3 regions of the Kosakonia oryzendophytica genome follow, and region 3 is predicted to be linked to each of the others. Evidence: riboswitches for the same ligand, from Rfam matches in the RefSeq annotation. Region 3 holds a riboswitch; each other region holds the start of a gene.
The links. Region 3 has a riboswitch for thiamine pyrophosphate ahead of thiC (phosphomethylpyrimidine synthase ThiC). Riboswitches for the same ligand answer to the same signal wherever they lie in the genome.

Region 1 (3,278 bases), 2.0 Mb from region 3:
TCCGCCACGGTCGCGGCCCAGTCGTTATGACGTGGGCGCAGCGCCGCCAGCGCTGCAGAGAGCGTACATCCCGTACCGTGGGTATTCTTCGTTGCCACGCGTGGCGTCGTAAAGCGCTGTGCGCCATCGCGGGTGAAGAGCCAGTCCGGGCTTTCGGCATCATCCAGATGCCCGCCTTTCATCAATACCGCTTCGCAGCCTAAGGCCAGCAACGCTTCCCCCTGTGCACGCATCTCTTTTTCTGTCCGGGCATGCGGGGCATCCAGCAGCGCGGCGGCTTCCGGTAAATTGGGTGTAATAAGTGAAACCTGCGGCAGTAAATGCTGACGCAGCGCCGACACCGCCGATGGCGATAACAACGGGTCACCGCTCTTGGCGAGCATAACGGTGTCCAGCACCACATTGCGCACCCGGTAGCGTTGCAGGCGTTCCGCCACCGCTTCAACGATGTCGGTCTCCGCCAGCATGCCGATTTTGGTGGTATCAATGCGAACATCACTCAACACGGAATCGAGCTGCGCGGCGACAAAATCCGGTTCAATGCGATAGACCGACTGAACCCCGCAAGTGTTTTGCGCTACCAGCGCAGTGATCACCGAGCAGCCATAAGCCCCTAACGCGGAAAAAGTCTTCAGGTCAGCCTGGATCCCGGCACCACCGCTGGGGTCGGTACCGGCAATGGTTAAAGCGTTGATCCGTTTCATTGCAGCCCCTCCCCGTTCAGCGCATACAGCGCATCGAGAAATTCAGCCACAAAACTCCCCGGTCCTGTGCTCTTCGTTACCGCCAGACTGCCCGCTCGCGCCATAAAAGCACAAGCTGCCGCCACATTGACCAGCCGATTGCCTTCCAGTGCACAACTGGCGGCCACCACCGCCGACAAGGCACAGCCGGTGCCGACAACGCGCGTCATCAGCGCATCACCGCCGGTGACCATCAGGGTGCGCTCACCGTCCGTGATGTAATCCACCTCCCCGGTCACGGCCACAATCGCACCGGTTTGCCGTGCAAGCATTTGTGCCGCTGGCAGCGCCGTGCTGGCGGTATCGGTCGTGTCCACGCCGCGCCCACCTGCACTCATTCCGGCCAGTGCAAGGATCTCCGAGGCATTACCGCGAATGGCGGCGGGTTGCAAAGTGAGAAGCTGTTGGCAGAACTGCGTGCGGAACGTCAGCGCACCGACAGCAACGGGGTCCAGTGTCCAGGGCGTGCCCGCCGCTCGCGCGCTGTCAATCGCCGCACGCATCGCATCGGCGCGTTCACGGGTTAACGTCCCGACGTTAATCAATAACGCATCGGCAATGGCGCTGAATTGCTGCGCTTCTTCGGGTTCAATCACCATCGCAGGCGACGCGCCCAGCGCTAACAATACGTTGGCAGTGAAGGTTTGCACAACGTCATTGGTCATGCAGTGTACAAGCGGAGAACGGCGGCGGAATTGCTGTAACGCGTGCGCGGTTTGCGCACGATCAAGCAGGTCAGGTTGCATAAATTCGCTCCTGCCCGGCGTGAAGAAGGGATGCCGGGCAGGCATCTGACTTCCCTACGCTGGCATTATCCAGATCAGGTAATACGGGTATTTCTCAGCCTTCACAAAGAAGGGCACCCCGAGTCAAAAGGACAGTGCGTCCCGGTCAGCAGATTAAGGGAATGGACAGGTGAACACAAGCGGGTTAAATAACCTGCCGCGGGTGAAGCGGCAGCGAAGAGGCCCCGCCAGCGACAACGATACGTGCATCGCCCGCGGCAGGTTGCAGCAGAGAAATCAGTGATGTGGGTCAGGCCAGCAGCGCATCTGCCGGTGCCCTATCCTCATTAGCAGATCGAACACGCTAAGACCGACACCCTGATTTTCTCTTTTGCCGTATAAGTGCTGCTCCGTTTTACGGGTTTTTCATCACTAAGGGGTTGTCTACCCTTATTGGTATCAACAGAAACCCTGTGTTAACGGAGTATGTATGAAAGCTATCGCCATTACCCACGCTGCCCGGCACGGCAGCAACCTGGATTTCCTCACCGACATCGACCTGCCACAACCTGAGGCCCACGGCCACGACCTGCTGATTGAAGTCAAGGCCGTGTCTGTTAACCCGGTAGATACCAAAGTTCGCGCCGGTTTCAACGCCGATACGCCACGTGTACTGGGCTGGGACGCCGTGGGCGTCGTGAAAGCGGTGGGCGAAGCCGTGACCCTTTTTCAGCCAGGAGATGAAGTCTGGTACGCCGGGGCGCTAACCCGTCCGGGCAGTAATAGCGAATATCAATTAGTGGATGAACGTATTGCAGCGCTGAAACCGAAAACACTGGATAACGCATCCGCCGCCGCCCTGCCCTTAACGGCCATTACGGCCTGGGAATTGCTGTTCGATCGTCTGGGCGTGCAGGAAAAGGGTAACGAAGGCGACGTGTTGTTGATTGTTGGCGCGGCAGGCGGTGTCGGATCTATCCTCACACAACTGGCACGTAAGCTGACACGTCTGACGGTGATTGGCACCGCGTCGCGACCTGCCAGCCAGCAGTGGGTGAAGGAGCGCGGCGCGCATTATGTGATTGACCATAGCAAGCCACTGACGGAAGAGCTGGCGCGTATTGGCATCAAACAGGTTAGCCATGTCGCCAGCCTGACAAACACCGAGGATCACTACCAGCAATTGATCAATGCGCTACAACCCCAAGGCAAGCTGGCGCTGATTGACGACCCGCAAAGCCTTGACGCGCTGCCGCTGAAAGTTAAAAGCATTTCACTGCACTGGGAGTTTATGTTTACCCGCTCCATGTTCACCACGGCGGACATCATTGCCCAGCATCAGTTGCTAACCCGCGTGGCAACGTTGATTGATGAGGGCGTGTTAAAAACCACCCTTGGCGAACACTTTGGCGCGATTAACGCCGCAAACCTGCGTAAAGCTCATGCGCTGCTCGAAAGCCAGCGCGCGGTGGGTAAAATCGTGCTGGAAGGCTTTGACAACTGATCTCTTGCCAGGATTATTCTCAAACGTTACAAGCGGATAGCCAAAACCGGTGTCCGCTTTTCCTGCTTTCTCCTGGGTTTGCTTACACTTTTTACCAAAGCGTTATTTTTTCGTTGTTGCTCAGCCGTAAGTTAACAGCAATGATGACCTGCGAATTTATGCAACTACGTGAAATGGATAAGAACAACCTGGAGAGAGTATGCGTAAAACAAAAATGATGCTTCTGGGCGCCCTGTTGGCAACCGCCAGTTCCGCGTTTGCCGCACCGCAAACCACCGCTGCTACAGGGCCGCAATCGTACGAGAT
Region 2 (3,278 bases), 520 kb from region 3:
GCCGCGCATGCCCAGTTGTGCTGCCAGTTGCCGCTGCTCACCGGGGATTTGTTCCAGCGACTGCAGCAACAAACGCGACGCCATCGGCAGGTTAAAGAAAATATGGGCTAATAAAATGCCCTGCAAACCATACGGCGAGAAGGTCCATTCCAGCCCAAGCGTGTGGCAGAGCGCGGCAAGCCAGCCCTGGCGACCATACACGCTGAGGATACCGAACACGGCGACCAGTACCGGCAGGATCAGCGTCATTGCGCACAGGCGCAGCAGTGCGAGTCGGCCAGGAAAGCGGCGTCGGTAGAGCGCGCGGGCAAGGAAAATCGCCGGGACGACCGAAAACAGGGCGGAGAGAAATGCCTGCCAGAAGGAAAAACGCACCACATGCCACAAGTAGCTGTCCCGCAGGAAAGCGATAAGTTCAGTCGCCGGTGCGTTTTGCCAGAGTGCGAAAAATGCTGCCAGCGCCACCACCACCAGGAGGGTGGCGGCGGTGACACCGGGGAGCAGCCAGCCTGCAATTAGCGGCTGACGGCGCGTTGCCATGTATTAATCCAGCCCGCGCGCTGTGCAGCGACATCCTGCGGGCTATATTCGAGAGAGGTTTGTGGTTTCACCAGCGTTTCAAAACCGGCAGGTAGCGTGACATTGCTCACCGGATACATCCAGTTGCCCGTGGGAATGGTGTTCTGGAAAGAGGGCGAAACCATAAATTTGAGGAACTTCCCGGCCAGTTCAGGCTGTTTGCTGGCGGTGGTGCGTGCGGCAACTTCTACCTGCAAATAGTGACCTTCGCTGAAATTCGCCGCCGCATAGTTATCTTTTTTCTCTTCGATCAGATGGTAAGCCGGCGAGGTGGTGTAGCTCAGCACCAGGTCGCTTTCCCCTTTCAAAAACAGACCGTAGGCTTCGCTCCAGCCTTTGGTGACGGTGACCGTTTTCGCCGCCAGTTTCTGCCAGGCTTCCGGGGCTTTGTCGCCATAGACTTTTTGCATCCACAACAGCAGACCCAGACCAGGCGTACTGGTGCGGGGATCTTCGTAAATCACGCGCCATTTTTGATCGCTTTCGACCAGCTCTTTCAGGCTTTTCGGTGGGTTTTTCAGCTTATTTTTATCGTAAACAAAGGCGAACCAGCCATAGTCAAACGGGACAAATGTTTCGTTCTTCCAGCCGCCAGGGACGCTGATCGCATCAGTGGATACGCCGCTTTTGGCGAACAGGTTTGTCTGCGTTGCGGCTTCCAGCAGGTTATTATCCAGCCCCAGCACCACGTCGGCTTTGCTGTTTTTACCTTCCATGCGCAGGCGGTTAAGCAGCGAAACGCCATCTTCCAGCGTCACGAATTTCAGTTCACAGTTACAGTCGGCTTCAAAGGCTTTTTTGACCGCAGGACCCGGCCCCCACTCGGCAGCGAATGAGTCGTAGGTGTAGACGGTCAGTACAGGTTTGGCAAAAACAGGCGCTGCGATCAGCAGCAGGAATGGCAATGATTTTTTTAACACTTTGCACCTCAAAATAGGTGGCAAAGGATTTTGAGTAATAGCCTCAAATCCCTTCGCCGGCGTTATCCGGATCAGGTTCGACGGGTATTTTCTCAGCACGCGCCTGTGGCGCAGCACCCCGTTGAGAACGCCGCTATTGTAATGATTTGGTAAAAAATGCGAAAGCCTTATGGATCCGGCGGCGCAAACCAGGCGGATTTAAAATCGAACCAGCCTAAGGTGTTCATACGCAGACCGCGCATGGAACGCTGGCCCTGGATCATTAACCAGTGATGAATAAGCGGCACAATGGCTTTGCTGGCCAGCAGTTGCTGCGACCAGACGGCAAGATTCATTTCCCCTTTGCGCCACTGTGCGGCATCCGCCTGCCAGTCACGCTGAATACAGTGTTGTACTAACGGGACCTCATACAGGTTAGCAAACACCGAGAAATCCAGCGGCAAGGTAAAGTTGGCGCTGTTGAGCCAGATATCGCTGTCGGCATCACCGCGGTGCCACTCCTCGTAATCCACTTCCTGAACGATCAGCTTCACACCTTGCTGCGCCAGTAAGGTACTCATGGTGCGGGAGAGGGCTTCGTGTTCATTATGTTCGCGATAAAACGTCAACGTCAGGGTTTCCAGTCCTGCGGGTTTCTCTCCACTGCCGGGGCGCGCATGATGCCAGCGTGGCAGCAGGCCATATGCCGGGAACCAGTAACGTTGGTATTGTTCGTTGGCATGCCACAACAGATTGGTCGGCGAGAGAATCTTGCTGACCCATTCTCTGACTTCAGGGTTGGCGCCACGGCTGGAACGGGCGTCGAACAGCAGATAGTAGCAGCCCTCTTCGAGGCGGCTTTCCACGGCTTTTTCGCCGTCGGTCGGTCCCTCCAGTGTCAGGCCGTTGGTCGGTTCATCGGCCAGGTCCGGTAAAACCCAGACGTTGACCTCATCAATCAGGGCGCGAAAGCCGAAGTAATCGTCAAAAGCATGGATCTTTAACTGATTGCTGGTATTCCGCGTGACGGCGTAAGGACCGGTGCCAATCGGCTGACTGGCAAAATTGCCCAGCGTGTTCCACTCACGCGGCAGGATCATCGACGGGACGTAACCCATTAACCAGGGGAGCCAGTTATCCGGTTGCGTGAGATGAATATCCAGCGTCCACGGCGTGGGTGAGAGCACTTCGCGAATGTGGGAGTAAAGCGGCAGCGCGGTTGCACGCTGGAGCGAGGCAATCACATCGCTCATATCTAATTCACGGCCGTGATGAAAATGGATGCCGGGGCGTAAATAAAAGCGCCAGTGCAGAGGTGATATTAACGTCCAATGGTGGGCAATATCCGCTTCCAGTTCCCCATTTTCCTCATTTATACGCGTCAGTGCACTGAAAATTTGCCGCGCCATGTGGGTTTCAGAACGCCGCAAAGCCGTTCCGGGCAGCAGGTTGCGCAGTGGCCGGTAATAGAGCACGCGCAGGATATGTCGACCGCTACGGAAGCTGCGACCGAGATGAGAGACCAGCATCTGACGAACGGCGGTTTTATCCCCCACCAGTTGCACAAGCTGATCGATACGATCCTGCTCCAGCAGGTCTTCGGCGCGCTGCTGTTGCAGCGCAAGGCCGGTATAGAGGAAAGTCAGGCGCGATCGTTTGCCGCGTCCGGCTTCCGCATCCCACGTTAGCCACCCGCGTTGCTGCATGGTATTCAACAGCGTACGCATGTGTCGCCGCGAGCAACTGAGCAGATCCGCCAGCTCATTGAGCGTTGTTTCCTGGGATTTTCCATCGCAGCAT
Region 3 (3,278 bases):
TGATCTTCCCAGCGGAACTCAAAACGGGCTTTCGACATGGCGTTATCGCGGATCTGCGCGCCAGGGTGGCCTTTTGCCAGGTCAGCAGCATGGGCGGCGATCTTGTAGGTGATCAACCCCTGTTTAACATCCTCTTTGTTTGGCAGGCCCAGGTGTTCTTTGGGTGTGACATAACAGAGCATGGCACAGCCAAACCAGCCAATCATTGCCGCGCCAATACCGGAGGTGAAGTGGTCATAACCTGGCGCGATATCGGTGGTCAGTGGTCCGAGCGTGTAGAATGGCGCTTCGTGACAATGCTCCAGTTCTTCGGTCATATTGCGGCGGATCATCTGCATCGGCACATGCCCCGGACCTTCAATCATGACCTGCACATCATACTCCCAGGCGATTTTGGTCAGTTCACCCAGCGTATGCAGTTCGGCAAACTGCGCTTCGTCGTTGGCATCCTGGATCGAACCCGGACGCAGGCCATCGCCGAGAGACAGCGAAACATCGTATGCGGCGCAGATTTCACAAATTTCCCGGAAGTGAGTGTAAAGGAAGTTTTCTTGATGATGGGAGAGGCACCACTTCGCCATAATCGACCCGCCACGCGAAACAATGCCGGTCAGGCGCTGCGCGGTCATCGGGACGTAACGCAGCAATACGCCTGCGTGGATAGTGAAATAATCCACCCCTTGTTCCGCCTGTTCGAGCAGCGTATCGCGGAATGCCTGCCAGTTTAGATCTTCGGCGATCCCGTTCACCTTCTCCAGCGCCTGGTAGATCGGTACCGTACCGATTGGCACCGGGCTGTTACGCAGGATCCATTCGCGGGTTTCGTGAATATAGCGCCCGGTAGAGAGATCCATCACCGTGTCTGCGCCCCAGCGGGTTGACCACACCAGTTTTTCTACTTCCTCTTCGATGGACGAGGTCACGGCTGAGTTACCGATGTTGGCGTTCACTTTTACCAGAAAGTTACGCCCAATGATCATCGGTTCCGACTCCGGGTGGTTGATGTTGGCTGGAATGATCGCGCGGCCAGCGGCGACTTCATCGCGCACAAACTCTGGCGTGATATTTTTCGGCAGGCGGGCGCCAAAAGCTTCACCCGGATGCTGTCTGCGCAGCACTTCGCTACGAATACGTTCGCGGCCCATATTTTCGCGAATGGCGATAAACTCCATCTCCGGCGTGATGATCCCTTTGCGGGCGTAGTGTAGCTGGGTAACACGTTGACCAGCTTTGGCGCGGCGCGGGGTCAATAGCCCGTTGAAGCGCAGCTCATCAAGGCCTTCGTCCGCCAGACGTGCATTGGTATAAGCTGAACTGCGTTCATCAAGCGTTTCACTGTCATCACGCGCGGCGATCCAGGGGGCGCGTAACTTCGCGAGACCTTGCTGCACATCGATGGCGATTGCCGGATCGCCATACGGGCCGGAGGTGTCGTAAACCGGTACTGCTTCGTTCTCTTCAAACTGAGGGTGCTCTTTTGTACCGCCAGTCAGCGTTGGGCTGAGCTGGATTTCCCGCATTGGGATACGGATATCAGGTCGTGAACCGGTGACGTAAATACGGTGTGAATTGGGGAAAGCGGTGCCTTCCAGCGTGTCGATAAAGTGTTGCGCCTGGGCGCGTTGTTCACGGCGTGTAAGTTTTGCAGACATAGCTCATTCCAGAATTAAAAGGAGATGGCTTGTCAGACGACGGATGGAGTAATGGCAACAAACCGCCCGTAAGGGTGGTTGATGTGAATGGATTACTCTTGTTCCCTTCGCAGGTCTTAACCCGATCAGGTTCCGCGGATCCCGAATTAACGGTCTCAGCCTTTTCCACTTCATCTTTCGCGCCGCTTCGCGGCATTGCGAATTCTGTAGTGGAGAGATAGGCACTCCGACAAGAAAAACCCCCGCCCTCAGACGGGGAACTGCTTTTTAAACTACGCGTTACTTTTTAAGAATTCAAGCAGGGCGCGCCATGCCGGTTTCGTCATTGGCGCTCTCTTTGAGATTGTTATCAAAGGCCAGCACAATCAGTTTGTCTTCCAGTCTGAAGCGGGCCTCCAGCGCTTCGCCGATGTCGGAAAGCGCCTGTTGGAATTCCAGACAGTTATCATCGTCAATGGCGTTTTCCAGGCTGGTATCGTAATAATTCATGATTTCGATGGTGTTGGCTTCCAGCAGTGGATAGAGCTGGTTAGCGATTAAAAGTGGACTGCTCCCTTCCATTTCGCGAATGACGCGTTCATAAATACTGAAGTGACCTGCGGAGAGGTACTCCACCAGGTTGTGACAGAAATCGTCCAGCGCTTTTTCATTAAGCTGCATGAACGATCCTTTGCCAGGCTTAATGCCAACCAGATTGTAGTAAGAAACGAGAAGTTGCTTACGTACTAGCAGCCAATGGTCGACAAGTGTGTTACTTCCTCCAACGCGCTCTGTCAGGCTTTCTAACTGGTTTAGCATAATTGGCTCCGCAATATGTAAGTGAAAAAATGCTCACCCAAATGTAATAATAATGTTAACAAAATGCCAGTGAAGCTAAGGTAGTGCACCAAATGGTACGTATTATTGACGCACGGGATCATGGCTGGTGGATCGTAAGCCATGAACAAAAATTATGGTTGCCCGGTGGAGAATTACCACATGGGCAGGCAGGAAATTTCGATCTTGTGGGGCAGAGCGCGCTTCACATCGGCGAATGGCAGGGCGAACCGGTATGGATGATCCGCCAGAATCGCCGCCAGGAAATGGGATCCGTACGGCAGGTAATTGATCAGGACGTCGGGCTGTTCCAACTGGCCGGGCGCGGTGTGCAACTGGCGGAGTTTTACCGCTCACATCAGTTCTGCGGTTACTGTGGGCACACCATGCATCCGAGCAAAACCGAGTGGGCAATGCTGTGTGATCACTGCCGCGAGCGCTACTATCCGCAAATTGCCCCCTGCATTATCGTCGCCATCCGCCGTGATGACGCTATTCTTCTGGCGCAGCATACGCGTCATCGTAACGGGATTTACACTGTGCTGGCCGGGTTTGTTGAAGTGGGCGAAACCCTGGAGCAGGCAGTGGCCCGCGAAGTGATGGAAGAGAGCGGCATTAAAGTTAAAAATTTGCGTTATGTCACTTCCCAACCATGGCCTTTTCCTCAATCACTGATGACCGCGTTTATGGCGGAATATGACAGCGGTGATATTCATATCGACCCGAAAGAGCTGTTGGATGCGGGCTGGTATCGTTATGACGATTTACCCCTGTTGCCGCCGCCGGGCACCGTTGCGCGCCGTCTGATCG

Region 1: linked by a shared signal. The riboswitch ahead of thiM (hydroxyethylthiazole kinase) and the one ahead of thiC (phosphomethylpyrimidine synthase ThiC) in region 3 are both predicted to bind thiamine pyrophosphate.
Region 2: linked by a shared signal. The riboswitch ahead of thiB (thiamine ABC transporter substrate binding subunit) and the one ahead of thiC (phosphomethylpyrimidine synthase ThiC) in region 3 are both predicted to bind thiamine pyrophosphate.

Annotation. Positions count from the first base shown of each region.
Region 1 is NZ_CP115659.1:1,739,044-1,742,321, reverse strand. It holds gene thiD (bifunctional hydroxymethylpyrimidine kinase/phosphomethylpyrimidine kinase) at 1-704, opposite strand, end outside; gene thiM (hydroxyethylthiazole kinase) at 701-1,489, opposite strand; TPP riboswitch at 1,524-1,620, opposite strand; gene O9K67_RS08415 (zinc-binding alcohol dehydrogenase family protein) at 1,959-2,972, shown strand; gene O9K67_RS08410 (RcnB family protein) at 3,172-3,278, shown strand, end outside.
Region 2 is NZ_CP115659.1:4,307,503-4,310,780, reverse strand. It holds gene thiP (thiamine/thiamine pyrophosphate ABC transporter permease ThiP) at 1-540, opposite strand, end outside; gene thiB (thiamine ABC transporter substrate binding subunit) at 516-1,499, opposite strand; TPP riboswitch at 1,530-1,630, opposite strand; gene sgrR (HTH-type transcriptional regulator SgrR) at 1,667-3,278, opposite strand, start outside.
Region 3 is NZ_CP115659.1:4,831,469-4,834,746, reverse strand. It holds gene thiC (phosphomethylpyrimidine synthase ThiC) at 1-1,652, opposite strand, end outside; TPP riboswitch at 1,738-1,891, opposite strand; gene O9K67_RS23255 (Rsd/AlgQ family anti-sigma factor) at 1,947-2,450, opposite strand; gene nudC (NAD(+) diphosphatase) at 2,543-3,278, shown strand, end outside.